Regions from separate parts of the Chitinophaga flava genome, predicted to be linked through region 2. Evidence: riboswitches for the same ligand, from Rfam matches in the RefSeq annotation. Region 2 holds a riboswitch; each other region holds the start of a gene.

Region 1 (10,390 bases), 1.9 Mb from region 2:
TTCTGGTAAGAATTGATAGCATCCTGTTCAGTAGGGAAGTTGCCTACTTTGTTGGCGAAATCGTATTTACCATCCATTACTGCGGCTTCCTGAATCAGCGTTACGTATTGCTGTGTATCCAGGAATTTACGTCTCATGGTTGGTTTGGCGAAACTCGTGTTTACATTCAGTTCGATGTTGGTTTTTTCACCGGCCTTACCTTTTTTGGTAGTGATCAACACCACACCGTTGGCAGCACGTGCACCATAGATAGCAGCAGCAGAAGCGTCTTTCAGCACTTCCACTGATTCAATATCATTAGGATTGATATCCACTAATGGATTCGTAGGGTCGTTAGTGTTATCAGACATACTTTCTGATATCACTGGCATACCATCGATCACATATAATGGCTGGCTGCTGGCTGATATAGAAGAAGTACCCCTGATACGGATCTTCATACCCTGACCTACTTTACCACTACCAGATTCGATTACCACACCAGGTGCTTTACCTTGTATGGAAGATTCAAAGCTGGCCACTGGCTGGTTGGCTATTTCTTTAGAAGCTATTTTGGTTACAGAACCGGTGAGCTCTCTTTTGTTCTGGCTACCATATCCCACCACCACTACTTCGGAGATATCTTTACTTCCACTTCCCATTGAAACACTGATCGTTTGTTTACCACCAATTGCCATCTCCTTATCGGCATAACCTATAAAAGAAAAAACGAGCGTGGTAGCGTTTTCAGGAACAGATAATTCATAGTTTCCGTTAGCTTGAGTAATTGTACCGGCGTTGGCTCCTTTAATTTTTACAGTAACTCCTGGCAAAGGACTGCCATCTTTTGAGTCTGTAACTTTACCGGTAATACGCTTGGCCTGTGCGAATGACAGGACACTTATGAGCATGAGAATGCTCATAAACGAGTTGAAACGCAGCATAGACTGTTAAATTTGATTAATAAAATGTTGGTTTAGACAATGTTGACTTAGAAAATTGTTCAGTTTTTTTGGTTGTTAATTATTGGCTCAAAAATGACGGGGCACTTTAAAATAGATTGGTTGATCTGCTTTAAACACCGGTTTGATTAGCATTAAACGTTAATAACAGGGGCACTTTGTTGCCACTTTTCATAAGCAAAAGCAACAGAACTATAGGAGAATGGTCCGGTAAAGATATTACTTAATCAGTATATTACCTTATAAAAATATTATTTCTGTCATATTTATTGTACCAGGATTTAAAAAAAGCACAACGCATTATAGATTAATCGACTAATCTATAATGCGTTGCAATAATCATGAATGCCTAATACATTTTTCCGGCCTTTCTTCTAAGCCATTTCCAGGTAAGTGCCAATCCGGTGATGCTGACAGCGGTACCTCCCAGCATCAGCACCCATACCACAACATCCCATAACGGCCTCCTATATACGAGAAAGCTGAAATCCAGGCTATGCAAACCATGATACAGCCAGCGCTCCAGCCGGCTTCCCTTTTCGTGCCGCAGCACCAGCTGACCTGTTTTCAAATCGAAATAATACCAGGTTTGTTCAGGGTTGTCAACCTTTACTCTTAGTACAGGTAATCTTTTTTCGAATGTACGGGAATAGTAATAGTCATCATAGTGATTCAATATAACAGACTCTTTTATCTGTTGTGCCGGTTGAAAAGCCCTGACCTTACTAATAAAAAGTGAGTCCGGGAAATATTCAAACGGAATACTCTTCTCCTGGTCAGCTGCCAGTAATCGTGTATGCTGAGCGTCCTGGTAAGCGAGGTAATAGGGCTTGCCATCCAGCTGTATCAATTGTATTTCCTTTACTGTTAAGAATGAACTGAATCCGGAGGCAGCCTGACAGGGGGATAACGTAAACGCCGCTACGTTTAACGGGCCTCCGGATAAAAGATGGCGTTCAGCCTGTTGTTTGCCTGGTTCCGGGCCGAATGCTACAGGGCTCATCGAAAACCAGCCACTTAAAACCCAGGTAAATACAAATATGCCGAACACAAACCCCGTATAATGGTGATAACGGAACCATTTTTTCTTATATGGGCTGAAGGCCAGCGTCTGTTTGTTTTTCCGCTTGTAACGAACAATGCCCATGATAATACCTGTCAGACACATCACGGTACCAATGAAAGAAACCCATATCACCACCTGGCTCCATACCGGCCGGTTACGAATGAGTATAGTCGGGTAGATCCAGTGGGGAATAGGCCCCAGCCAGGCCCAGAACCGTTGCCTGGCATTCACCATCTGTACTACTTCACCGGTATGAAAGGATACATATACATAGGTAGCAGCCGGATCATTCATCTTAAACCGATATACCTCCGGCAGATACCCCTGGGAACGATGGGCAGCCATCCACTGGTCTATCTGCCATAATGTATCTACCGTTTGCGGCTGACTGGCATTGTGTACAAAAGCCCGTGCCAGCTGGTTGCCTGATGCAACGTCTATTTTATCTATCATGGCACCATTGTCTGCAAAGATGGCAATATGCTTTTTTTGCTGTGTAACGATTCTATAAACAGGGCGTTCCAACAGCATACCCATCCGGATGGTAACGATGGAATCTGTAATGCCGGCAACATTCAATGCCTGTTGCGGCGTCAGATGACAGGTCTCCATATTGACTGGCGGCAGCTGTTTTAACCGCTGATCCAGTTTCATCGTTGGATAACCCGTGTACATCATCACAAAGCCAGATAAAAACCAAACGACAAACATCAGACTCAGTACAAAACCCAGATATCGATGCAATAATAGTATTGCTTTTAGCATTTTTTTTCTGAACATGGCTATAAGGTGTAAATCTGTTCAGATCCTATAAGGAATACTTCAGGGTCAGCAGATAGTTGCGGGTAGCACCCGGATAGAATTGGTTGGTGATGATCACATTGGCGAAATAACGTTCATTCGCCAGGTTGTTGACATTCAGCCGCAGACCAATCTTTCCGATCTGATACCCCAATGCTGCATCTATCACCGTATATGCGGGAAGGATATAGGTGTTGGCACTATTCGCATAACTATCTCCCATATAATTCAATCCCATACCTACACTCAAACCACGTAACACAGACCGCTGCAACTGATAATTGGCCCATAGATTAGCCATATGTTTTGGAGCCATTGCCACTGTTTTTCCAGCCACCGTATTGATCTCCTTTCCTTCAAAAGGACGATACTCCGCATTGGTAAAGGTATATCCTGCATTAACATCCAGGCCTGCCAGCGGGCTTCCCTGCAACTCCAGTTCATACCCTCTGGAATCTGCTGAGCCGATCCGTTTGTATACGCCACCAGGCAAACTTTCCACCTGATTATTTTTCCGCATGTAATACACGGAGCCGTTTACTGCCCAGCTATGGCCCAACTCCAGCCTTGCGCCCACTTCTCCCTGATAACCATCTTCCGGATCGAAGGTTTCTCCATTGGGCGCCACTCTCCGGGAAGGCTTGAAATAGGTGGAATAGGAACCATAAACAGACAAAGCCTTCGTAGGCTGATATACCAGACCGGCGCGGTAGGTCAGTGCTGCGGCGGGAATATCGGTTTTAGCGCCTCTGTCGGTGATATGGCGGCTGGCGTCTACTTTATTGGTATAATAAGTCCCTTTGAAAATATCATAACGCAAACCAACCAGACCTTTCAGTTTATCCGAAAACTTAAGCCAGTCCTGCAGATAAAAGCCATGTACGGTTTCTTCCGTAGCCTTGTACTGCGTCGTATAGTAGTCAACGTTACCCTGGTTCAATACAGGGTTTTGTATAGCCACCTGTGCATGCAGCCCTGCACCGAAGATATTGGCGCTATAGGTTTTTCTGTCGAGGTAACTGAATGAATACCCTACCAGTACTTTGTGTTCAATTTTTCCGGTTTGAGTATTGTAAGTCAACTCCAGCTGGTTTTGCAGCGGTTTTGTCAGATGGTTGAAATAGAGTGGGGAAGTACGTTTGAGAGAATCCAGTGTTTTATTGAATGTCAGTTCTTCTGTTGAAAAATAATTGATGTTATCATCTGAATAAGAAAGCTGATTGGACAACAGGAGTGAATTGCTGAACTGATGTGTATAACGCAGCTGAACATTATACTGTGTATTTTTCAGGAAATCAGCCGGATCGTTGTAGCGGGTATCTACGTTCATGCCTGGTGCTAACTTTCCACCTTCCAGCATTGGAATACCGGCGTCTGTAGCGTATTTGTCGTGGTTGGCGCCGATGGTCAGGTAAAAATTATCATGGGCTGTGGGCGTGTAATCCAGTGCCAGATAGGCGTTGTTGGTATTCATACCAGACTGGCGGTAACCGTCGGTGGCAGACAGTCCTGCATCTACCCGGTACAGGAGTTTTTTACTCAGTGCACCACCGGCGCCCACCCGCATCCGGCGGGTATTAAAACTACCGTAGGAAGCGGAGAAGTCCGCCTTTTGTTCGCTGGTAGGACGTTTACGGACCAGGTTAATGATACCCCCCAATGCTGAATGTCCATATAAAACAGAGGCAGGCCCTTTCAATACCTCTATGCGCTCGATGTTAGCGAGGTTAGTAGCAGGTGCACTGGTGGAAATATTGTGACGTTCATCTCTGACACCATCTACCAGCAATACAAAATTATTAAACCCACGAATGGTAAAGTGCTGAAAACCGCCATAGGTATTGTTTGCACGCACACCAGTAGTATTTTTCATAGCCTCTCCCAGGTCATCTGTGCCTCTTTGTTCCAGCGTACGGGCAGAGATAGTACTTGTTGTAAGTGGTAGGTCTCTGATGGGGACAGCAATTTTATTCACACTAGTGACAGCAGACTTTTGTGCTGAAGTGATAGTGATTTCAGAGAGTTGCCCGGTGCGACTACTGAGTTGCAACGATAACTCCGTTGTTTTCCGGTTGCTTATTGTCACCCGTTGCTCAGCCACATGGTAGCCAACACCGCTGACCGCAAGGGTGTAGTTGCCTGCAGGTATAGCTGAAAGCAGGAACCGGCCATCGGCATCTGTTACAGTACCATAGCCAGTTTCATTCAGCCGTACTGTAATACCGGGCAGGGGTTCACCGGTTTCGGCAGTAATTTGTCCGCGCAGGCTGCCGGTATGGGCGACAGTCGTTTGCGATTGTGCGTGAAGTTGATCATCTGTAACAACCATCTGTAAAAGACCGATCATTGTACACATGAATAAAGTCCGTAAATAAGAAGTGGGACAGTTAAAAACGTTGCTCCTCGTCCGGGAGTGGTTGATTGTAGAGTTTTGCATTGATAATGATGATGAAGACAGAAAATTGTTCTTCAAAACTTTACCATGCCATCGGATACTGCTATACAGAAAAAGACCGGAGGTATGCCCATTGCATACACTGCCCCTGAAATGAATACACTTCAGATGCAAAAACTCCAAACTTGACGTTGCTTCAGCCCACGAAAGCATTGCCAGCATAAAAAAGGCAGGTCTCCTGACTTGTAACATTACTGCCGTCCTTCCCAGTCATCATTGACCAGTGGACATTTTCTGGCAGTAACCTGATTGTTACTTACAGTTGCGGGACAGTTCGTGATTTTCACACGATTCCCTATTAATCTGCACTTAAGCAGAACCTCTTTTTGTTGGGGAAAGAAAAGAACGAAAACGGGGCAAAGATAGTAATTACCGGATTAAAACAAACTGTATTCCATAACCTGCCCGATCCGGACCCTGCCGGTATTTCGAACTTTTTTGTAGCAGATTTGTTCCATATCAAACAAACTGAAACCCCAAAACAAGCCCCGGAACCCAGGATGCTGAAACCCCTATTACGAATGAAAACATCAATGGAAATCATTTGGCTCACCCCTGATCTGAGTAAACTTGGCGGAAGCGAGTATATGGTGTCAGCCTTTTGTCGTTTGCTAAAGTCGGCAGGCATCCATGTACATATTATAACCCGGGCTATTCATCCTGTTTGGAAAACCGTCATGGATAAGGCTTCCGGTCCCGGACAGGTCAACTTTGCCGAGATCCATTCCGATAACATCATTGACTACATCCATACAATTGATGTTATTACCGCCCGGTTTACAATCTCCCTGATGCAGGTGATGCCCCTGGAATCATTTTCCTTCGACATCATCCGGTATAAGGAATATGGGTTTCCCGTTTGCGGGCTCGAGCCTACAGACCTCAGCAATCATTGCTGGTGGCTGCCGGAAAACATGCAGGAGCATATTCAATTCCTGGATGGACTGATTGTGATGAATCCGTATACCGAAATCATCGCCAGAAATGAGTACCATTTCAACAAGCCCATCCAGCTCGTTTCAAATACCCTGATGAATGATCTGTACAAACGTACGGACCGGAGTTATCCACTATCTACATTTGGTTGTATCAGCAGGTTATCAGCGGAAAAAGGGCTGGAATATCTGCTGGGGGCCTTCAGTCTTTTATCGAAACGGTATCCCACCGCCACCATTTGTATTTGGGGAGAAGGAGATGATCATGAAAGGCTACTACAGCAAACAAGAATGCTGGGCATTGCCGACCGTGTTCATTTTCACGGCGCTTTTCATCCCCTCGAAGATTCTTTGTCTATCAGCGACAGCGCCGAAATTTTTATTTCTTCTTCACTGTTTGAAGGATGTGGGATCGCCATGCTGGAACAGGCTTACCGCGGCAAACCGCTGATCAGTACTATGACACATGGATTAAAATGGGTACTGGGAGCCGATTACCCTGGCCTGATTCCGATCGCTGATACTCATTCCTTATCCAGGATGATGGAACAAACCCTTATCGACCCTGTATTCCGCCAAAGCCTCATAACACTTGCTCAGCAAAGGTTTCATTCCTTCTTTTCACCTTATCAGACATACAATCAGCTTATTTCATTTTACACTGACGTACTTCAAAATAATTCATATGAAAATCTGCAGTATCAAACTAAGCCATGATGGCTCCATAGCACTGATCGATGATCAACGGCTCATTTTCAGTTATGAGATGGAAAAGTTGAACAACGCTGCACGGTACAGCGAGTTCAACATAAGCATAGATGAAATCAATGCCATCTTCCATCAATATGGTTACTCATTCTGGCAAATGGATAAGTATGTCATCGATGGATGGGACCCGCACGAGCCACAAGTCATAGACCTTGGTAGAGGGAACACCACTGTAAATCTCGCAGGATACGATCGTTACAGTGAAGAGAGCACCGATATTATGCAACGGAAAAGTTTTGAACTGCCTGGCCCCATCAGCTTTCATTACTCCAGTTACTTTCATATAGCCGGACATATTGCGGCCGCTTATTGTACCAGTCCCATGGCTAAAGCAGGACAAGATTCCTATGTACTTACCTGGGACGGAGGTATGTACCCGCAGCTATTCTATTATCATTGCAAGACAAATGAAGTGGAAAGCCTGGGTGTATTATTCAACATGATCGGGAATATATACTCTCTCTTCTCTCAATATTTCAAACCCTTTCTGGTGAATGAAGACAGCCTTATGGATGATCTGAGTGTTGCCGGGAAAGTGATGGCATATATTGCAAAAGGTACCTACAGAAAAGAAATGATACCGGTGTTCCATGAACTTTATGAGAAACACCAGGACAAAGCCATGGCTTGCGCCAACATCTTCGGACAGGGACACGAAGAACGGGGATTAATCTTTGCTCAATTATTTGCACAGGACTTTATCAGGCAAACGAGTTCGTTTCATTATGCGCATGAGGATATTCTACTTTCTTTCCACATTTTTCTTGAACAACTATTGGTCAAAGAACTGGGAGTGAAAATAAAAAATGGAGGTAATAAAGCGAAGAATTTATGTTTTGCCGGAGGGAGTGCGCTGAACATTAAATGGAACAGCGCTATCCGCAATGCCGGTTTGTTTAACGAGGTGTGGGTACCTCCATTCCCAAATGACGCCGGCAGTGCCATTGGTGCTGGTTGCTGCGAAATGATCCATAGTACCGGTATAAACCATCTTGACTGGAACGTTTTCTCCGGACCACCAGTTATGGAAGATACGCAGCATGAAGGTTGGATAAAGAAACCGGCTACTGTTGAAGAACTGGCGCTGCATCTTTTCCTGAAGAATGAACCTGTAGTATTTCTACACGGGCGGGCAGAACTGGGCCCCAGAGCCCTTGGTAACAGAAGCATTCTGGCACCCGCCACTCAGCCCCATATGAAACGAATCCTTAATCACATAAAAGGCAGAGAAGATTATCGTCCGGTAGCTCCCATTTGTCTGGAGCATGATGCAAAAAACATTTTCGATCCCGGTAGCAAAGACCCCTATATGCTCTTTGACCACCAGGTCAGAGAGGAATGGAAAAGCCGCATCCCTGCTATCTGCCATCTGGACGGTACCGCCAGACTACAGACCGTCTGTGAATCAGATAACCCGGTCATATTCCGTCTTCTTAATGAATATAAAAAACTAAGTGGCATCCCTCTTTTATGTAATACCAGCGCTAACTACAACGGGAAAGGCTTTTTCCCGGATGTAGCGTCAGCCATGAACTGGGGACGGGTAAATTATGTATGGAGCAATCATTTCCTGTATGAAAGAGTACAAAAAATCTCCTTCGAGATGATCAGCAGTGATGAATCCATTTCACGAGTTGACAGGCTGCAAGCCCCGTAAGATCAATACCACACCGGATTAATTAAATAAAAGGAATCGGAGTTCGTATGGACTCCGATTCTTTTTTTATTGATCAATAACGAAGATTAAGTAACTCAAATATTACGTATCCTATGGCGTGCAGACATTTTAATTCAGTACAATTTATACCGCAGAGAGTTAATCTACATTTATAGAAATTACCATTTTTCACCAATTAATCTAAATCATGATGAGAAAAGTTCTACTCTTCGCAACAGCATTGCTATGTAGCAAAATGTCGTTTGCGCAAGATTACTGGAAAACCCACACAGATGCAGTCAGAATCACTACCGACAAATCTGTAGCACGCCTAGCATTCCCTACTGAGTTCAAATTATTTGACCTGAATTTCAATCCATTGCGGAAAGAAGTATTCAAAACTGTTGGCAATGCGCAAGCACGTAAGACAATTATCTCTTTGCCTAATGCAGATGGAAAAATTGAACAGTTCGAAATTATTGAGTCTTCCAATTTCGACCCTGCATTACAGGCTAAGTTTCCGGACATCAGGGCCTTCTCCGGAAAAGGCATTACCGACAAACAGGCCACTTTAAAGCTGAGTATTTCTCCACAGGGAATACAAGCGATGGTCTTCCGTACAGAAAAGGATAATGAATTTATTGAACCTTATTCTGCAGACCACACAGTTTATACTGTATTTAAAAAACAACCGAGGACTTTACCATGGAAATGCTCTACTCCTGAGCAAAAGATGGCCACCGGCATAGACCGGCAGGTATCAACTGCCAGGTCAACCGGCGATGCAAAAACATTACGGTTGGCACAATCAGTTACTGCCGAATACTCCAATTATTTTGGAGCTACCAGCGCTTCGCAGGTGGGATTGGTGCTGGCAGCTATCAATGCTACGCTTACCCGTTGCAATGGTGTTTATGAAAAGGACCTGGCTGTCCATCTTAACCTGGTTCCGAATGTAACTAGTGTGATCTATTATAATCCTGCAACAGATCCATATTCTGATGCCTCCAGCGGCGCTGGCGGAGCGTGGAACAGTGAGTTGCAAAACACATTGACCTCTGTGATTGGCGCAGCAAATTATGATATCGGCCACCTGTTCGGTGCATCCGGTGGTGGCGGTAACGCCGGCTGTATCGGTTGCATTTGCGTTGACAATCAAAAAGGAAGTGGTTTTACTTCTCCTGCTGATAATATTCCACAGGGTGATAATTTCGATATCGATTACGTAGTGCATGAAGTAGGGCACCAGTTGGGCGCTAACCATACTTTCTCCATGAGTAATGAAGGTACAGGCGTTAATATGGAACTTGGTTCAGGGATTACTATCATGGGGTATGCTGGTATTACCGCCCAGAACCTTGCTCCTCACTCTATTGCCTATTATCACGCTGCTTCCATTGCACAGATCCAGGCTAATCTTGCCAGCAAAACTTGCGCAACCACTGTCGATATATCAGCCAATAACGCAACTCCTGTTGCCAATGCCGGCGCTAATTATACTATTCCTATCAGCACCCCGTTTGCGCTTACCGGTTCAGCTACTGATGCCAATGCCGGCGATGTGCTGACTTATTCCTGGGAGCAATATGACAATGCTTCCTCATCACAAACAGGAACCGCCAGTGTAGCCAGCCCTACCAAGGCCTCCGGCCCTAACTGGATATCAAATGAGCCTACTACATCTCCAATAAGGTATTTCCCGAAACTGGCGACTATTCTTGCAGGTGGTTTAGTGTCCGGCCCATTACCAGGTGGTAGTGCCGGCGC
Region 2 (10,390 bases):
CCACCGTTCTTTAGAGCTTCTTCTGCTTTGGCATTCATTTTCTGTTGATCATCTCCGTTTTCCCATGCCGGCAGCGTATGCACAAACTGGCCAGGGGCCGGTTGAAAATCAAATACCCGGGTAACACCATTGGTATATTTTCCGGTTGATATTTTAACTGGGACGTCTACACGCTTTTCTCCTTCACTGTTTTTAACAATCAATGCGAGCGTATAATTTCCTTCTTTGGTAAACAGATACTGCAGCTCTTTTGTAGTGGATAAGGTATCATTGCCCAGCTTCCACAGATAGGAAGCTCCATTATCATTTTTCACGGTGGCGGCTAAACGTACCCACTGCATATTTCCAGTATTTACACCACCTGCCGGTACATTAACCGACACCTCCGGCCCGGTGACCGGTGGCGTAACGGTAGGTGTTGTATCCTCACTCTTGGAACAGCTTCCCGCGAAGAGTGCTGCCAGCATCACAAAGGGTAAAAGTCGTTGCTTCATTTTTCTGTTGGTTTTATTGGGTTACCGGTAAAAAGACAAAATGCCCCGGAATATCACCAGTGGTGACTGACCATCTCTTTTTGCCTTGTCTATTAAAACAATACAGTACGCCGGAAGAAACATAATCCCGGGCATCTGTTACATATACATCTTTTGTTTCAGGATCCACCATTATGCCATAGGGCATTTTAATAGCCCTCTCCGTACCATCTGTAATAAAGCTGCCGGGAATGATGGTCTCTGTTTTAACATTAATCATCCCATAATTAATTCTCCAGGAAGCAGTATTATAGCTGTATTCTGAGCCATATACATAAGCTGTGTCGCCGGAGATACAGAGGTTGCTGGCAGCCATGGGGAAGCGTTTTTTCACGGCATCCGTCTTAGTGTCCACCAGATACAATGCAGAAGGCCTGTTGTAGTAGTCTCCCCTGCTGGTCACATACAAATCGCCATCACGGTCTGCTTTCAGGCGATGCAGGTTAATATCAACAGTTATCTTTTTTATTTCCTTAAAAGTGCTGAGATCAATCACTGATATGGTACTATCGTATGTGGGTGGACGATAGCCCCCGGAATTAGCCACGTACAGTTTACCATCCACGACGGCCATTTCCTCCGGCTGGTAGCCAACTTCCACCTTACGGGTGATTTGCAGGGTAGCGGTATCCACTTCGGCCACAATACCTATCGGCGACCGTGGATCAATTAAAACAGGGCCGGCATATGAACTAATATAGGCTTTACCGTTAGCAAAGGTGATATAGCGGCAGTTCAGCAGTCCTATCTGCCCGATACGCTTCACAGTGTTGGCATCCATCACCTCCACCTTATTGGACACATTAATCACGGCAAACAGCTTATTGCCATATATCTGCACATCATTGCCCACATCGCCGAGTTCCTTCACCACTGTGGGATTCGCTTCTGCATAGATATTCTTTTTATACAATCCGCTGGTAAAATCAAAAAAGTCGAGGGTAGACTTGTTACTGCCCATGTTTCCTTCATTCAGCAGATAGAAACCTTTGTACTGGTAGTGTTTTACAGGGGTATCCACCTGGGTAACTACTGGTGGCACAATATCATTACCGGTACGGCAGCCGCTGATGGCCACGGCAGCCATCAACATAACAATACCTGTAAAACGTAATAATTTTATCATGAGCTTAGATGTTTACAGACAAAATGAATTTGAAATTCCGGCCTGGCATCGGGTAGTTGAGCACCACATCATAATACTGATTAAACAGGTTGTTGACCTGTGCGGTACAACGGAAGCCGGTTCTATTGAGCTTCCAGCTGCGGGTAAACGTGACATCACTAGTATACCAGGGTTGCATATAGTTGTCCCTGATATTCTCCTTGCTATCGTAGCGCTCACCGGTATAGAGGAAACTATAGTTCAGGTCCCAGTCCCGGTAACTGCCGCCCAATACCAGCGAGCCGCTATGCCAGGGGATGTAGGGTATCTGGTGACCATAAAAACTCTCTGCCTGGCTGGTAAAATCTCTCGCATCCTGAAAGGTATAATTGACACGGGTGCTGAGCTGACAGTCTTTCAGTATCTGCCAGACAGCCTTGGCTTTCACGTCTATGCCTTTGATCTTCACAAAACCCAGGTTCATCATCGTCCAGCGGAACTGGCTGGCTGCAGGAACTGCCACTATTTTGTTGGTAACCTCATTGTAATAGGCGTCTGTTTCCAGGCCCAGCTCCTGCAATATTTTTCCACTGAAAGTATGACTCCAGGTAAGACCGGTATTGTATTGTGTGGCAAACTCCGGTTTCAGGTTGGAGTTACCGATGTCAGTGTAATAGAGATCGTTGAAGGTGGGCATTCTGAAGATACGTTTGTAAAACGACCTCCAGGTGATATTGGGTTTCGCAAAAGGTTGCCAGGAGACAAATACAGCGGGTGTGAGTTCCTGATGTGAAGGAGAGGCCGCATTTTTCTTCACTTCTTCATTCATGATGGTGTTGAGCAAACTGGCCTGTGCACTGAAGCGGTTGAAATTCACCGAGGTGGCCAGGGCTACCAATGTGGTAAAACGTTGTGGATAGGAGAAATTAGTCAGGTCGGCATCCAGCTTGTTCCATTGAAAATCACCGGACAGGCCCAGGTTCCACCAGCTGGTGAGCAGGTACTGATTGGCTACAGACACATACACTTCCTGCTGGCGGTAGCGGTTTTCGATATAACGAACAGTATCTGGTGCCAGATAATGCGTATAGTCGTAGGCGTATTTCCCGTTGAGCATAAGGCTGTAGCGTTTGCTCAGATCTTTACGCCAGGAAGACTGCACAAAAAAGTTGCGGTCCCATTGCCGGTCAACATGACCAAATACATTGTTGACGACAAAGCCTGGCAGGCCTCTTTCTGAATTATAGAAATAGATCCTGCTGTTCCATTCGCCGCCATTGAGGATACCGTGCAGACCACCTTCCACCCGCAATGCGTTGATATCACTGTTTTTGCGGATGGCGGTGGTATCATATCCTTTTTCTTTTTGATAGCGGAATTTGTAGCGGCCATTGGCATTGATCCATTCAGCATTGAAGGATGCCGACACGCGCTGGCTTATTTTCTCCTGCCAGAGAATGGAGGGGTTGACGAGGCCGAAAGAGCCGGTTTTAAAAGTACCTTTTATGTGCCGTTGTTCACCGCCTTCGAAGCGGGGTTTGACGGAAGTGAGGTAGATGGATCCCGCAGAACCATAGTCTTTTGCCGGCTGGAAGATGCTGCTTTTCTGACCATTGTACAGGGAGATTTCTTCCATGTTTTCCAGTGAGAACTTGCCCAGATCAACCTGGCCGTTTTGTGCATTTCCGAGTTCAATACCATCGAAAAACACGCCGGTATGGTTGGTGCCCATACTGCGTACATCTACTGTTTTCAGGCCGCCGATGCCACCGTAATCTTTTACCTGGATGCCCGAAAAGTAGCGCAGCGCGTCTGCTACCGACTGGGTACCTAATCGTTGCAGCTCCTTGCCTTTGAGCTGCTGCCCCGGTGCGACTTCTTTATTACCACGTGGGGCGCTGACAGCCACCTCCCGCAGTTCGCGGGTTCTGGTAGTGTCGGTTTGCTGTGCTTTCAGCACAGCAGGCATTCCGGGCAACAGACACAGGAAAATCTTTACAAGAGCACTTCCCTGTTGGTAGATACGCATCATACTTCACCGTTTTGATAATTTCTTCAACGGCCTTCGTATCAGGAGTAAAATCAAGGTAAGTTCCTTCAGGCAGTCTGCCTGCAACATGATTTACTTCAAAGCCTCATTCCACGAAGGCTTAAAACAGATGCATGGCAGGTATTCTGACTTATCTCTGCTTCGGGCGGCCTTCCCATTGATTATCAACAGTGGCCGGATAGATGCCCGGGCATTTGAGAGAATTACAGCAGCGGGACTGTCCGGGATTTACACCCGTGTTCCCTTTTAATTACCCTCGTCCGCAACGGAGAGGAGTAAACCATTGCGCTGCGAAGGTAGCAGATAAATTCCTTTTCTTCAAAAAGTTGTCAGTGGTACCCTGACAGGAGTAGTTTGTTATCGATGGCACATTTAATGAGCATGGCTGTATTACGGGCTTTGAATTTGCCCAACAGGTTACGTCGGTGACTGTCTACCGTATCACTGCTGATAAAAAGTTTTTCGGCTATTTCGAGGTTGGTATGGCCGTTGGCAATCAGCCACAATACTTCCTTTTCCCTTTTGGTGATATTCAATTGTCTGGCTCTTGTTCTTCTGTCATCTGTTTGCCAAACATCTTCGAGTCCTGCCGACAGATAGGTGTGCCCGTTATGCACGTCACGGATGGCTTTCAATAGTTCTTCCTTGTCGGCATTCTTCATCAGGCATCCACTGGCACCGCTTTCCATCATCTCGTGGATACCGGGTCCATCTTTGTGGTAGCTCAGTCCGAGCACCATTGTTTCAGGATAGTTTCTTTTTATAACATGGCATAGCGCTGCACCGGACATATCGGGCAAGAGGGTGTCCAGCAGAATAATATCAGCCCTGTGGTGAACAAGAAAACTCAGGCACGCCTCCCCCGTTCTTGTTTCTCCCGTCAGTTCAATGTCTCTTTCAAAACAGAGTAATGCGCGTAGACCTTCCAGTATCAATGGGTGATCATCTACACAATATAATCGGATCATGGTTATTTCATATTTGCTGTAACGTTGGCATGCGTTGGCATGGATTTCCGGATGAACAGTTTTCGTGGATCAAATACTAACTGTAATATATAAAAAAAAGAAACAAAATGAAACTTTCCGAAAGATGTTTATGATATCAACAGGCATTCATTCCAGCCTGTACTCATTTCTGGTTGCAGGAAGCCTAAGAGTGACAGTCCTGTTCCTGCAATACCTTCCAGCACACTATAATTGTCTACATAATCAGGGTGATGATAAAATTTGTACCCGGCAGGCCCATCCGTCCAGGTATTCATTTTTAGGGTTGTCTCCAGCCAGTTGAACGCAGCCTTTTCCAGGACCGGATCACCAGTGGCCAGGGCAGCCTGTTGCAATATATGCGCAATGCCTGCGCTCCCATGACATAAACAGGTATCATGTATGGCTCCGTTTTTCTGATTACGGTAAGCAGCAACATCATGCAATACTGACAACGCGGCTTCGTTGTAAGCCGGCTTCTGCAGACGCTTTCCGGCGCCCAGCAGCATAGTGGCAATACCAAGATCGCCATAACACCAGCCCAAACGACTATTTACATCGCCGCTAATCACATTGGCGGCATTCACTAAAGTAGGGAACAACGAGAGTCCTTTTCCACCATCAGTTTTCCGGGTATTCAGTACCCAGCGGGTAGCATCTTCTATCAGCCCATGGGTAACATCCCGGGCAATTCCTTTTTCGTATATCCGGCACAGTATGGCGATGATAGCAGGTACGCCATGCGACAGTCCGAGGTTGTACAGGTTCTCCTCCTGATTACGATGGCTCTGGGAAGAAAACTGGTCCTTCCAGGCTATGCCCGTAGGTAAATGGTGTGCCGACCCGGCCAGATGTCCCACCAGCCTTTCCAGATACCTTTGCCCTATTTCAGGCGGCCGCCCAAGGAAATATAATGCCGTGCCGACCCCTTCATGCAGAAAATCATTTTTACCAGCCAGCAGGGTTTCTTCCATAAAATCGCCTACCACTTCATCAATCTCTGTAAAAGCATCTGTTATATCATCTTCCTCAATAAAACCCATACCTACCAGGTGCTGTATACACCAGGCAACACCGGCCACACCACCACAGAAAGATCCATTCAATGGTTGCTCAGACAAAGCTGTAATACTTTTTTGTACAATATCCAGCACCTTATCCAGATGCTCCTCACGGGAAGTAAATTGGTAATAGTAGGCATAGAACAAAGCACAGCCGGTATTTCCTCCTAAAAGGCCTGCATTTGTATCATTGGCTGTAAACAGATCCAGCTCTTTGCTGATCTGCTCCAGCGTCAACTCAATCTCTTTTCTGTAGTTCATCGTTCAAAATAAAATATCCCCGGGCTAAAGCCCGGGGCTAATATTGATGAAGATTGAATAAATTTTAACCAATTATTAGCCCCGGGTTTTAGCCCGGGGAATTAATTTAGATAATACAAGAGTCTTTGCTGCAAACAGGCGCTCCCTGGCTCATACAAGCAACCACATAGGAGGTGCCGCAAGCACCGGAACGCTGATCTGCACCGGCAGACTGTACATGACTGCTAAGGTCAGATACTTTAATCTTACCTAAACGAAGTTTTTTGGATGTTTCCTTTTTCATAAACAAAAACTACAGTTTAGCAGTTAACCAGTGTGCTGGGAGGAGGGCATTTTGCCATCAGGCTGCAACCGGTGTAGGTAGGAGCTTTTACGTCTACGCTATCAACCTGAGCTGCATTCAGTTTAGCAACTTTAATTTTGTTCAGTACCAGCTTTTTTTCGAAAGTTTTTCTCATAAAACAAATTATTATAGGTTATAAATAAAAAACGTTGGAATTATATTGTATTGGAGTATTGACTATTGAGTATTGACTATTATAAATTGAGGATGATCAAAATGGTTTTCGTTCGGATTATTTTTTCGGATTATTTTGATTATTGGTACTTGATAAATGTACGCAGATTCTACGATACAGCAGCTCACGGAAAACCGTGATTTTAAAAAAAGCGATTGCTAAAACATGAAATTTACCGGTTTTACGGGATGGCTGATTCCCCTTCTATATTAGTCGAAAACAACGTCCCTGATACTGACGGAAGGAATCGATTCTGTAGCTATATGACCTGCATATGCATTATGCAACAGCAAGGGTGTTAGTGTCCACATAAATCCATGAAGTCTTACCAGACTTTCTGATAAAATGTGAACAGACGGCAAATCCACAATACCCACTCCATTGGCTTTGGCTACCGCTTCCTTAATAGTCCAGAATTCATAAAACTGCCATACCGGATCTTCTGCAGACATCACCAGCTTCCACTCTTCCATTGTAAACTGATCTTTAAAATCCATGATATCAATGGAGCCTCTTTTCTCTATATCGACACCGATCCGTCCGTTGGCAGCCAAAGCACAAACCACCATATTTCCGGAATGAGAAATGTTAAAATCAGGGTACTCCGGCATATAAGGCCGGCCAGCCACTGTATACTGCAACAGCCGAAGATCCGCCGGATATCCCGACTCACTGCAAGCCTGTAGCAGTAAATGTTTTCCAAGCAGCGACGCATGCGCATCCTGCCAACGCTTATATCTTAACACCTGTTGTTGTTTGTCTTCCGGAAGCTGCTCCAGCAAACGGCTGAAACGACCAGCAGACAATGGTGTATCAAAAGAGGCATAATAAACCCGTACTTCCATAAACTGAAGTTATACCCTTTTCATTATATTTGAATCATCAAACTTGTTGCATAAAATATTACCATCACTGCATACCCGCTACCACAGCAGGTTATTGTTAATTATTTTATACCAGCAACATATGAAGACAACCATAGCCGTCATCGGCGGCACCGGAAAAGCAGGTCAATACCTGGTCAAACAACTACTCCTTCAGGGATATCATCTCAGACTACTACTCAGAAACCCGAACAAATACCATCTCCGTCATCCGGCCATACAACTTATCAAGGGCGATGTACTGGACCCGATAGCACTATCGCAGTTGATACCAGGCTGCGACGCTGTCATCAGCACACTGGGAAGCAGACTCCCTCCGATTTTCAGCAGCGCCACCCAGGGTATTATCAATACCATGCAAACGTATGGCCTTCAACGTTATATTGTGATTACCGGTTTAAGTATAGATGTTCCGGGAGATGATAAAAGCGAATGGTACCGTCAGGCTTCTACGTATATGCGTAACAGCTACCCCGATATCATCGCAGACAAACAACGGGAATATGAACAACTAACACAAAGCACACTCGACTGGACGCTGGCGAGGATACCACTGCTGGAGCAGACAACCGGCACGGGCGCCTATCTGGCTAATCTGCATGATTGCCCGGCGCCGCGGATCAGTGCATCCGATCTGGCGGTTTTTCTGGTTAGTCAGCTGGGAGATAATACGTATGTGGGGAAAGCTCCTTTTGTGGCTTCTGTGGATGCCTCGGAGAAAGCATAAACACTAAAAAGGGGATGTCTCATTTATTTTAGAGACATCCCCTTTTTATTTTCAGTATGTATGAGCTTATTTCGAGATCATTACCGAGTAGTATAATTTTTCTTATAACCACTATGAGATTGATCTTTTGAAGCTCCCCCTGGTTAGTCAGTTTTTCTTGCCAGCAGTAAAGCTAGCTCCCCAAAAAATCACGTTTAGCTACACCTTATATCTCCGGCTGTTGTAAACTCCATATACGCATACATCAATACTTTCAAAAACGTTCCGGGGAGACCAAAAACGCCTCCCGTTTATAGCGAACCAGTATCAAACTAATATCTCAACTATCTATTATCCGGTCTACTACAAGAACCGAATAGTCCCGGATACCATCTTATTTAATTTAGGCGGGAACAACATTGCCTGATGGTATGTGCCTTAAATAATATTTTAAATTTTCACCTCATAACTTACACCAATTACCCAACTAAACAATCATTAAAAATCTTTTTTCACCTAATTATCTGGACATCTATCTTCCTTTAAAGGAAAAAAAGTGCCTCAAAATTACTTTTGAGGCACCTAGATATTTACTCTGGTCCAATTTTAGTAAGTCCCTTTTTTTTATATTCATGATTTACAAATAAATCTATCGCTTCTGGATTGCTTAGCTTTATCTGAATTACTTTGTAAGGCGTTCGGAAATATTGAGGCACAGGGGCAATTGTTGGTGTATAAATGAACAATGTATCATGCTGCAGCTTGTAATATATATCAGAAAGCCCCTCATAGACATACTCACGTGACCTCTGGGGTATGAAATTCGCACTATCACTATTTGAAATGACACTTACCTGTTTGTCCCCTGTTAGCCCCCATGTCATTTGTTTCATGAAAATTGGCGGATATCCTGGTTTTGAAGGTAGATTTGTTACTGTAGTTAGAATGTTATCATCATTGCAGCTAAAACAAAATACTGTTACAATCATACATACTGTAACAAAGCATAAACTTCTTTTTATTTTCCACATAGGTCCATTTTTAAGAATTACCAAAACCAACGCAACTTAACGCACCTTTAATATTTCATCAGGGTTTTGTCTATATACATTTACTCCACCCCACCATCCTTGTTTAATTCTTCTTCCAGAATATTCATCTTCTCCATACCAGGGAGCAGGGCCAAATTCTGTTCCGAAAATTAAAATTTTTGATGCATTCCTCATATTATATTGCTTCACATTCAATGCACCAGCCAATTTCATATAGGTTTCATAACTTATATGTGCTCCATACAAAGTTCCTGTTCTTCCGTTAAAACCAGCTAAAAAATTACCAGCAGATCGAGCTGTTGCATAATAGCCCAGCAGTTTTCTACCTGTCATCGGACCATATGGCGCTACATGCTCTTTTACTTTAATATCATAATCTTTACGAGGCTTTGACATCTGAGCGATTGTATATAAATCATATTGTAGTGCGTCTTGATGATAGGAAACGATTATAGGAGCCCAAGACTCATCGAACAAAATCTTACCTTTTATTTCGTTGGTATTCGGTTCAACAAATTCATCCCAATATTCTGTTTCTCCCATTTTCTTTCCTCCACCTGAAGTGCTATTCGTCCTTTCCCTTTTGGCATCTATGTCGCTTCCGGTTCGTACATCATCGTGTTTATAAACTCCTAAATCTCCATCATTATACACAGCAAGTACTTTTCCAGTTGAATCTGTATGGGTAGATGTACCTTTCCTTCCATCAAGGTCAACCATGTTTAAAGGGTTGTTCAAAACATAGTTAAATGGTGAAAATGAATAATACTCATGAGCAAGTGGATCTGGCACATGCCATCTTCCCAATTGTACGTCATACATCCTCGCCCCATAATCATACCACTCCAACCCGCTTCCATCCCCAAACTCTTTATTCTGTAACTCTTTTCCATTATACTTCAATCTATTCTCCGGATATTTTGTACCCTTCAGCGCATTTGAAGATATCCCACTCATGGTGAGCCCAAACGGATAATAATGTGTCTCCTCCAGCAACGGACCAGATGCACTTTTCCTGATCACTTCCCCGTTGGCGACACATTTTTTTCAAAGATCTGCCCCTAAAATAAATAAAATCCGGACAGTGATGCCCGGATTTTATTTATTTTGCCACTGCTTTATTTAGAGCCACTATTTAAAGCATCTCAAGAGCCTGGGTCATTGTACCCGGGCTTCGTTTTTTAAGCCAGGTATTGAACCAGCACGACAGGAACTTGTCGCGGTAAGCAGCATA
Region 3 (10,390 bases), 160 kb from region 2:
GGCGGTAATGCCAGGCACCACTTCAAATGGAATATGGTGTTCCTGCAGATAACGGATCTCTTCCACCGCGCGGCCGTAGATAAACGGATCTCCGGACTTGAGCCTTACCACTTTTTTTCCATTCAATGCATGCAGGCGCATCAGTTCATGTATCTGCTGCTGCCGTACTGCCGGATCTTTGGTGTCGCCATATTTTTTGCCGGCATATATCCTCTCTGCGTCAGGCCGGCATAGTGCCAGTATCTCATCAGACACCAGGTTGTCGTGCAGGACTACATCAGCAGTTTCTATACAGCGTGTAGCCCTTACCGTTAGCATATCCGCGGCACCGGGGCCGGCCCCTACGATGCATACCGGATGCAGGATATTCTTATTTTGTTCCTGTTGTTGGTGCATTAAAAATCAATAACGGATCATCATAAATGAATTCATATCCTAACCTTTGTTTCAGTTTGGCCGAACTCACTATTTTATATGGTTGTTCTATCGGTTGTAATTTTTTAGGCATCTCCAGCTTCTGTGCCTGTGCAGCTGCCCGGTAATAGTGGTATCGGATAGGATGCACGCTGGCGCAGGCATTGAAGATCTCTCCCCAGATATCTTTTTCGAGCAACAGGCTGATGATACCAATACAATCATCGCGGTGTATCACGTTCATCGGTACATCGTTACTACGACGCTGCGTGAGCAATGTTTCTGCGTTTGGTATTCTGTCATAACCGATGAGTCCTCCGAAACGCAGCACGGTAGTACGAAAGGCAGGTGACTGCAATAATATCTGTTCTACTTCCCGTAAAGCAATACCATTGGGTGTTTCCGGCATCACCATATTATGTTCCGTTACCATATCGTTGACATCGGCATAAACAGAAGTAGAGCTTACGAAGATTACTTTTTTAATACTGGTTGTTTCCAGTTTCTCCTTCAGAATTTTTATTTCCTGCACATGCGCTTCTGTTCCTCGTTCCCTGTTACGGGGTGGAATATTGATAATCAGAATATCAGCATCCCAGAAGGTATCGGGTGCATCGAGTTGTGATTCACTCAAAACAACCTGATAGCCGTCTATGCCTGCTTCCTGTAGTTCCTGTACGCCGGCAGCCGTCGTTCTGGCGCCTTTCACAGTGTATCCGGTACGCTGCAGATGCTGAGCCAGCGGCTTGCCCAGCCAGCCGCAACTTAAAATGCTGATTTTAGGGAGATGTTGATCCATATTAGAATTTAACAGTTATACTACCTCTGAGGCAGAACGGTGTCCCTGGCGTAATATGGAAGTCCATGACCGGTGCTTTTTCGTCTTTCAGTTGTGATTCATCGTAGAACTGAGCTTCTGCCCATTTCTCCTTAAAAATATTTTCAGCAGAAAGTCCGAATTCGAAACGGCGCCATTGATATTTCACAACAGCGTCGGTGAGAAAATAAGCGGCCGATTGAACACTATTATCTTCGATGGCTGCACGTTTACCCATATAACGGTAACGTATACCTGCATTCCATCCTTTTGTTGCCTGCCAGGAAACACCGCCCGTGCTGGTGAAGACGGGCGCAAAGGGAATATGGTTTTCCTTTGCGGGAGCGTCCATCAGACGAGGGTGTGCATAGTTGAGGTTTACATCGGCCCATAATGGCTTCCATATATGATAACGCAAGGCTATATCTACACCGGTACGGGTAGCACGGCCAATGTTTTCATAGCTGCCATCATCTGCGATGAAACGGAACTCTGCATCACTCTGCAACCACCACCATGTAGCGGTCAGCAGCAATTTACTGTTTAACTTGAAATTAGCGCCAAGGTCGGCCCCATAAGAACGGGGAACAGCACTCTCCTGCCCGCTGCGTATAGCCACGTTAGCATAGTTGGAATGAAAGCCCATGCCGGTTTTGGCGAAAAATGCCAGCGAAGGAGATAAATCGTAGTAAATGTTAATCTTCGGACTCAGCCGGTAGGCTACACTGTTGCCATTGTTGGATGGGTCCATACGGTCGTGCAGATTAAACGTAAACACATCGTTGCGCAGGCCCACGTTGAAACTCCATCCACCAGCCAGGCGCAGCGTTTCGCTGAAATAGAGGGAGTAATTGGCCACTGCTACCCGGGAGGAATCCTCATGAGACAGCAGCTCCCTTTCCTTTACATGATCGCGCCCCAGGTTTACCAGGTCTATCCTCGCTCCCAGTCCTATCTCTGACTGCAAGGTTGCTTTTCCCAGGCGACCATCATGGCGCCAGGTATTTTTATATCCGAAGAGGTCACGTTTCTCCCATTGTCTGATTTCATCTCCATTCACCCTATCTTCTTTATAAAAAGTAAAGTTGGACCAGAGGTCAAACAGGTTTCTTACATAATATACCTGTTGGTGCAGGGAAGAGCGCTCACTGAGGCGGGTATCCCAGAGCAGGTTGGCATTGATACGGGTAGTCTTTCCTCCTTCTGAAGGATCTATAGAGCCAAAGCGGCGAAGAGAGCCGTCTTCAAGGGCGCGCAGCGGCACCTGTCCGGAAGCGTTCCAATTACTCGTAAAGCCGGAAGCAATGAGGGAAATGGTATTGTTACTGTTAAGGGCAATGTTGTATCTGCCCAACAGGTTCAATCGGTTAAAATGTTGCGGATTGTCGAAGTAGCTGTCGGTGTACGTATAGTCGGCAGCGATATAAGCGTTCTGGTCTCTGGTGCCTGGCTGCTGTTGTTTATCCAGCAAGCGGAGCATGGTAGCGGCGCGGGCTGTGTTAAACTGGCCATATTCCAGTTTCACGAACTGGTTATCGGGTCTGAACAGGGAAGTATAGACGGCGGCACCTGCATTGGTAAAGTCGCCCTGGGAGGCCTCGTAGGGCCCTTTGTAGTAGGCGGCTCCGCCGATTACCTCCGGGATCAGGAAGTGCATATCGGCATATCCTTGTCCGTGGGCATGATTGGGGAGGTTGACAGGTATACCGTCAACGAATATACCGAAATCGGTGCCATGGTCGTTGTCGATACCACGTACCAGTATTTGTTCGGCTTTTCCGCCGCCGGCATGTTGCGCGATAAAGAGACCAGGCACAGTGCGGAGCAGGTCCTGAGCCGATTTCACCGGTTGCAGCTGCAGGTCAAGTTTGGAAAGCATGTGCGCACTTTTGTCGGTGCTGCCGGTGATGTCGATCGCTTTAAGGTTGAGTATTTTGCGGGAAAGGGTGTCTGTATTGCTTTGCTGTGCCCATACTGGCGATGCCAGGGCAGATAATACAACAGTATAAAAAATTCGCATGAAAAAAGGGTTCGCTTAACGGATAGTTGTTTCTTCTCCAAAAAAGATAGCCTCACTGACCGGTTTGTCGTTCAGGAAATGGCTGATAACGAGGTTGGTGGTATTTTCCGGATACATTTCCTTATACCAGGTCCCCTCGGGATGGATAAAAACAATTGGTCCGTGTTCGCATTGGCCGGTGCATCGTGTGCGGATGGTATGCACTTCCTCATGCAGGTTGTTTTCTGAGATAGCAGCCCTGAGCTGCAGGGTGGTGTCTTCCGCGCCTTTTTTGAGGCAGGAATTGCCGTTGCAGATAAACGCGATGCGTTTAACTTTTTGAAGATCTTTGCCCATGAATTAAGTTAATAAGCCCGTTAACTGTTAAATAAAATTGTGGAGAGCTGTGGGGAGGAATATCAGGGAAAGTGCCTAACATACGGGGAGTATGAAGGAAACTGTCCTGGCTTCTATCCCGGAAGCAGACCGTGAACATGTTTCCTGGCAGGTCTTCTGGCTTGTTCTGTTGTCTGACGCCTTCCCGTTGATACAGTGGCTATATTATCAGCAACTTATAGATGAACTTACAGCAGCGGGTACTGCTCCGGATTTACACCGGATTCCCTTTTAAGTGTACCTCAGAAAAGGCTACACACCTGGCAACGGTGGCGAAGATAGGAAATAATAAAACAGCAGCATAAAAAATATCATCACCAACGTGGTAGCATGATTAATATATGTTACTTTATTGAATTCATGATGAGCGATATCACGGGGCTGTTCGCCGATATAGGGTTTCTCCACTACTCTGCCGTGGTAGGTATTGGGGCCTCCGAAGCGACAGTTGAGGATTCCCGCCAGGGCTGCCTCCGGATAACCGGAATTGGGGCTGGCATGTGATCTACCAAAACGAATGATGTACTGTGCCGCGCGGCGACTGCCAGACACCAGTACCATCAGCAAAGCCGTTATCCTGGCTGGAATAAAATTGGCCACATCATCGAGGCGGGCAGCCACTCTCCCAAAATAATAATAACGATCATTTTTATAACCCACCATCGAATCAAGGGTATTGATCATCTTATATAACATCATACCCGGCAAACCCAGCAGCGCATAATAAAACAACGGAGCAATCACGCCATCACTGAGGTTTTCAGACATAGACTCCATGACAGCCACCCGTATCTGATTGGGTGATAAAGCTGAAGTATCGCGGCCCACGATCCAGGACAGCCGCTTACGGCCGGCCTCCAGGCCTTGCTGGTGCAACGTATCAAACACCTCCCTTCCTTCCAGCAGCAGGCTTTTGTTGGCCAGCGCAAAAAACACAAACACAGTGGTAAAGGCCAGCCAGGCCCAGGGCCATTGTTCCAGCCAGTGCTGCGCCAGATAAAAACCGGCAAACACAGCGGCACAAAGCAACAGCGTCATCAGCGCCCCTTTCCACAGGCGGCCAGCGCCATGGTTAAGCAGCCGCTCCGTATAGCCGATCAGGTGACCAAAAAGCTTCACAGGATGTGGCCAGCTGCGGGGATCTCCCAGCAACAGGTCCAGCAGATAACCTAACAGTAAGGGCAATACGAATTTTATGAAAGCGTCCATTGATGCAGGGCAGTGATGAGTAACTGATTATCTTCCTGGTTGCGGCATGCTACACGGCAGTGTCCTTGTTCGAGGCCATAAAAATTGGAGGCATCCCGGATCAGTATCCCGTAGTTGTTGACCAGCCATAGTTTCAGGGCTGCTGCAGTACCCGTGAGGGTTTCAAACAGAAAGTAGTGAGTATTGGTAGGAAACACTTTGAACTCAGGCATTTTCCGTACTCCTTCCCATAGCTTGTAAGTGTCTGCCAGCAAGGAGTCCAGCGGCAGCTCAAATTCTTCCGGGTGGTCCATGATATAATAACCGGCTTCCAAAGCAAGGCTGTTGACCGACCAGGGCATTCTGAAGGCCCTGACCTTATCCAGCAGCGACTTTTGTCCGGCCAGGTATCCTAAGCGCAGCCCGGGGATACAGCAGGTTTTGGTGAGCGACCGTATGACCAGCACATTTGACAGTTGATGCAGACGAGGCAACAATGTAATGGCATTACGGGTGAATTGTATATATGCTTCGTCGATGATAAATATAGTGCGGCTGTTGAACTGTATCAGCTGCAGCATTCCCTCTTCACTCATCACCTGGGCCGTAGGGTTGTTGGGATTACAGATAAACACCAGGTCGGTAATAAAGCGGGTATCAGGCGCCAGCTTCTCCCAGAAAAAGTAACTCAGTTCATGTTTATGGAGTTTGCAGGCATCGGCATATTCCGCGAAGGAAGGTACCACCACCGTAGTGGTAGCGCCGCTGAAAGCCTGTGCCACCAGGTAAATGGCTTCTGTGCCTCCATTGGTCATCATCACCATACCGGGTGTCAGTTCTTTCCGTTGTTCTATCTGATGTTGCAGTTTAACAGCACCTGCATCCGGGTAGTGGCCGACCCCACTGACTTTGCCCGCAATATGCTGTACCAGTTTTTCCTGCGTGCCACCATACCATACGTTTGAGCTGAAATCGGCTACAATAGGGCGATTGAACAGGTATGCATCATCTCCGTGTCCTTGTATCATAAACAAATGGCTTTATATACCGCTTCCATATCCAGGTGTTGCCGGATATAAGCGGCCAGTTTATCATATTGAGCTGACCGGAAAGCACGATAGTCGAAGCTTTGAGCGGCAGTCACCGTTTTTCCGCAGGCCGCCAGCAAATCGTCCAGTACAGCGGTATTGTCGAGAATGCCGTGCAAATAGGTACCCCAGCATCTGTTGCTGAGAAAATATCCATCGGGCTGTCCATCATCCAGTACATTCAGCGGTGAAGGCGTTTCACCTGTTGTATGTCCCATATGGATCTCATACCCTTCGCAGGAAGCAGCCTGCTGCCGGTAGGAGAAACGACGCTGCCGGGTGATCTTCTCGCGCGTGAGGACAGTATTGACCGGTAATATCCCCAGTCCGGGCATACTGCCGGGCTCTCCTTCCACACCATGCGGATCGGCAACAGATATACCCATCATCTGATAACCGCCACAGATACCGATCACCACTTTATTTCGTTTAAACGCTTCCGTGATAGCCCTTGCAGTTCCATTGTTTTTGATAGCCACCAGATCGGACATCGTATTTTTACTGCCCGGGACAATCACAATATCTGCTGTAACAATATCCGCGGGATTATCTGTATAAAAAATATTTACCCGCTCATCTTTCTCCAGCACATTAAAATCCGTAAAATTCGACATATGCCGGAGCAATACCACAGCGATATTGATTCTGCCGGTGGTCTGCCGTTTATGCTTCAGCGATAGTGCTACCGAATCTTCTTCTTCAATATGAATATCCTGATAGTAGGGCAATACACCCGTTACCGGTATACCGGTCAGTGTTTCCAGTTGTTTACGGCCATCTTCAAAGAGGCGGATATCGCCGCGGAATTTGTTGATGATAATACCCTTCACCAGGGCTTTCTCTTCCGGTGGCAGCAGGGCGATAGTACCATATACACTTCCGAAAACACCGCCTCTGTCGATATCCGAGATCAGGTATACAGCAGCACCTGCATGCAGTGCCATCCGCATATTGGTGATATCCCGATGGCGCAGGTTCAGTTCGGAGATACTGCCCGCACCTTCCATCACCACAGGGTTGTAGCGCACCGACAGCCTATCGAAAGCACCTTTCACCTCTTCAAAAAGCTGACGTTTGTCGTCCTGCATAAAGTATTCCCAGGCTGTTTGATTGCCTGCCGGTTTCCCATGCAGTACCAGCTGAGAGCTTTTGTCATTGGTAGGTTTCAGCAATACCGGGTTCATATCGGTATGACAGGCCACGCCGGCTGCTTCTGCCTGCACAGCCTGTGCCCGGCCTATTTCAAGCCCTTCCGGCGTAGCATAGCTGTTGAGCGACATATTCTGCGCCTTAAAGGGCGCCGGCATATACCCATCCTGTTTAAATATACGGCAAAACCCGGCAGCAATCACGCTTTTGCCCACATCGGAGGCAGTGCCTACAAACATAACCGGCCGGAGTTGTTTCATGGTATTCATAACTTCTAGTGGCAACGAAGATATTTAACTTTCACAAAAGAATATTTCCTCCGCTTATCTTTGCAAGACATGAAACCACAGTTTCTGATAGCGGCACCGCATAGTGGTGCAGGTAAAACGACCGTCACCCTCGCACTGCTGAGGGCGCTGCGACGCAGCGGCCGCAAGGTACAACCATTTAAATGCGGCCCCGACTACCTGGACCCCAAACATCATACCCTGGCCGCCGGCCAGACCAGTGTCAATCTTGATCAATACATGATGCAGGAACAGCATCTCCTGGAACTTTACCACTGGTATAGCAGCCAGGCTGATGTTAGTATCATCGAAGGCGTAATGGGACTTTTTGACGGCGCCCGTAAAATGGAAGGCAGCAGCGCCGCACTGGCCGCACTCCTGGACATACCAGTGATACTGGTGGTGAATGCCAAAGCTATGGCCTATTCTGCCGCTGCATTATTATATGGATACAAACATTTTTTCCCGGAGATACAGATTGCCGGCGTAATATTTAATTTTGTAAACACCCCCTCCCATTATCGTATCCTAGAAGAAGCCGCCGCAGACGTAGGTATCCCGGCATTAGGCTATCTGCCGGAACAGCCGGAAGTAAAGATACCCTCCCGCCATCTGGGGCTTCATATTTCTGCAGAAACAGATTATGATAAGATCATTGATGCCGCTGCGGACCATCTCACTGCACATATAGACCTGGAGCAACTGCTACAACAAACCTTAAGGCCCGCTGTAGCTGCTACAGCCCCTGCCACTACGCCTTCCACCCAATTACGTATAGCCGTGGCACAGGATGAAGCCTTCAACTTCACCTACCGCGAGAATATAAATGCCTTATCTCAACTGGGTCCTGTTACCTATTTCAGCCCCCTTACAGATACCGCGCTGCCTGAGGCAGACCTGCTTTATTTACCAGGCGGCTATCCCGAACTGCACCTGCCACAACTGGCTGCCAACCGTACATTGCTGGAACAGCTGCGGCAATACAAAGGCCATATCCTCGCAGAATGCGGCGGTATGATGTACCTGGGAGAAAGTATTGTGGACGAAAATGGCACCGCCTATCCGATGGTTGGCCTGTTGCCCGTACAGACCAGCATGCAGCGGAAAAAATTGTCGCTCGGATACCGGGAAATACATATTGGTGACGTAGTACTCAGAGGACATGAATTTCATTATTCACAGTTTACCACTCCACCAGATATAACGCAAACGGATATACGCGTTTTAAATGCCCGGAATGAAATACTGACCACACCGGTGTTTCATACTTCCAGTATATTGGCCAGTTATATGCATTTTTACTGGGGAGACCAATTGACCGGGCTTAAAACAATTTTAGGATTACCTTAGATATTACAGGGCTGTTTTAAAATGTTTGGTAAATCACAGGCCCCAGTTTATAACCTTGTACAAACAGGAAAAAAATGATAAACACAATATCTTCCCATGCATACTTGGATCGTCTGATAGACAGCCAGAATAATAGTGTCAGGCAGCTCCCTGTTAAAATAACAGGTAAAACTCCCCCGGTCATTCCGGGTTTACCGGCAGCAGGAGACCCAAAGTACACAAACCCGATAGCATTTAACATTATCACATGCGAAATACAGGGTACAGGTGAATAATGGTACTTCTGATACATCAGACGGATATTATTACCATGCCGGTACAACAGAAAAATAGCCACCAATGTACTTAAAAGGCCAAGTCCCCAATACCATCGCAAACCATCAGTAATAAAAAAAGCCAGTGCCCATATTATTATCGTAACACCATTTAATGAGAATACTTCCCACCTGGCCCGGTTCAAATCATCTGGTAGTGCCGGATTACTAATCCACCATGGCTTTGAAGGATCTCTGTATTTTTCTGGCGGATTTTTCGGTTTTCTTCCATTCTTTCCCACTATCTGCTATTTAAGTTTCTAAAATAAAAATCTGCTATTCGCGAGTCGTGGCGGCTTATACCAAGGGATATCAAAAGCCCCCTTATATAAGCTCATTTCCAGTTTATCATTCTCTTCCAAAGCATTGTAGGTAGCCTCTCCTACAGAAATTTCCTTCTCATCCTTCTCCGGCCCCCAGGGCTGCAGTTTCAGTAAGTAAGAAGTGGATTTACCTCTGGAAATTCTTTTATTGATGATAGTAGCCTCGTATATTTCCGGCTTATTTTTATCCAATACGGCATTAAAATACACCAGCGAACCATAAGAACCAACACAAAAGTGGACAGCACAAAATAATAACGCCAACCATTTCGCGGATTTCATGGCTAACTGCTGATGCCTTGAACTATAGGCCAACCATGCCGTCAAAGCCATTGCAGCCATTATAACCGGCAGCCACATTTTTGTATGATCAACTATATGCAGCGGACTCGTGTAAAGAAATAGCCATATCTGAGGCACAATAATCGCGATTATAGCACCAGGTCGGATTTCTTCCTTGTTACCCGTCAACACAATCAGTCCCTTGTGATATTCCATCAGCATAAAAGTCACGATGGGCACCAACATCAGTAGTACCATCAGCCATGAGCCAGCCCCGCCTGCAACCATGGTAGATATAGGGACACCTATTGCCAATGTATTCAGTGTCCACATGCTGTACCGGGCCATTTTCATGCGGCGGTTGATATCTCCGTTAAGCGTCTTTATTGCATTCATGGCCATTTCAGCCTCCAGCACATTGAGATTCTGATAACGGGTGGTAAGGCTATTAGCCAGCGTAGCATAACCTTTTCTGAAAGCGGACACTTTTATCCTTCTTTTACCCGATACACCAGGCGCCAGTATCAGCTCATTCTTGCCCCAGCGAAAACCTTTAATATCCTGCCACAATAATTCCCTGTCAAATAAAGGTGACTTATAACGGATACCATAATTGTCAGCTGTAACGACCGAAAACAGGTCATCCCAGCCAAACAGCACCAGCGCCATACAAGGCAGCAAAGCAGTAGCCAGCACATAATAAGTACCATCCACCGGCATTGTAACAAGAAAAAAAATAATGAAGGGTACCATCAGCGCAAATGGAGCCAGCAGACATAAAAA

What was found. A riboswitch is a leader RNA that binds a small molecule or an ion and turns the genes downstream of it on or off. The one in region 2 is predicted to bind cobalamin.
Positions count from the first base shown of each region.
Region 1: it holds a riboswitch for cobalamin, as region 2 does, so the genes downstream of both, DF182_RS09885 (TonB-dependent receptor) here and DF182_RS02010 (TonB-dependent receptor plug domain-containing protein) in region 2, are expected to answer to the same signal.
Region 3: it holds a riboswitch for cobalamin, as region 2 does, so the genes downstream of both, DF182_RS01505 ((2Fe-2S) ferredoxin domain-containing protein) here and DF182_RS02010 (TonB-dependent receptor plug domain-containing protein) in region 2, are expected to answer to the same signal.

Region 1 is NZ_QFFJ01000001.1:2,475,622-2,486,011, forward strand. It holds gene DF182_RS09875 (SusC/RagA family TonB-linked outer membrane protein) at 1-923, opposite strand, end outside; gene DF182_RS09880 (PepSY domain-containing protein) at 1,291-2,787, opposite strand; gene DF182_RS09885 (TonB-dependent receptor) at 2,816-5,155, opposite strand; cobalamin riboswitch at 5,414-5,602, opposite strand; gene DF182_RS09890 (glycosyltransferase family 4 protein) at 5,785-6,915, shown strand; gene DF182_RS09895 (carbamoyltransferase N-terminal domain-containing protein) at 6,884-8,623, shown strand; gene DF182_RS09900 (reprolysin-like metallopeptidase) at 8,832-10,390, shown strand, end outside.
Region 2 is NZ_QFFJ01000001.1:559,771-570,160, forward strand. It holds gene DF182_RS02000 (PKD domain-containing protein) at 1-494, opposite strand, end outside; gene DF182_RS02005 (YncE family protein) at 508-1,659, opposite strand; gene DF182_RS02010 (TonB-dependent receptor plug domain-containing protein) at 1,664-3,670, opposite strand; cobalamin riboswitch at 3,787-3,988, opposite strand; gene DF182_RS02015 (response regulator) at 4,018-4,656, opposite strand; gene DF182_RS02020 (lanthionine synthetase C family protein) at 4,785-5,996, opposite strand; gene DF182_RS32255 (hypothetical protein) at 6,103-6,279, opposite strand; gene DF182_RS32260 (class I lanthipeptide) at 6,296-6,454, opposite strand; gene DF182_RS02025 (4'-phosphopantetheinyl transferase family protein) at 6,724-7,359, opposite strand; gene DF182_RS02030 (NAD(P)-dependent oxidoreductase) at 7,481-8,125, shown strand; gene DF182_RS02035 (hypothetical protein) at 8,695-9,135, opposite strand; gene DF182_RS02040 (RHS repeat-associated core domain-containing protein) at 9,172-10,179, opposite strand; gene DF182_RS02045 (hypothetical protein) at 10,292-10,390, opposite strand, start outside.
Region 3 is NZ_QFFJ01000001.1:397,009-407,398, forward strand. It holds gene cobA (uroporphyrinogen-III C-methyltransferase) at 1-396, opposite strand, end outside; gene DF182_RS01495 (Rossmann-fold NAD(P)-binding domain-containing protein) at 371-1,213, opposite strand; gene DF182_RS01500 (TonB-dependent receptor) at 1,215-3,251, opposite strand; gene DF182_RS01505 ((2Fe-2S) ferredoxin domain-containing protein) at 3,267-3,587, opposite strand; cobalamin riboswitch at 3,717-3,905, opposite strand; gene cbiB (adenosylcobinamide-phosphate synthase CbiB) at 3,879-4,835, opposite strand; gene DF182_RS01515 (pyridoxal phosphate-dependent aminotransferase) at 4,820-5,842, opposite strand; gene DF182_RS01520 (cobyric acid synthase) at 5,839-7,311, opposite strand; gene DF182_RS01525 (cobyrinate a,c-diamide synthase) at 7,390-8,688, shown strand; gene DF182_RS01535 (hypothetical protein) at 9,263-10,390, opposite strand, start outside.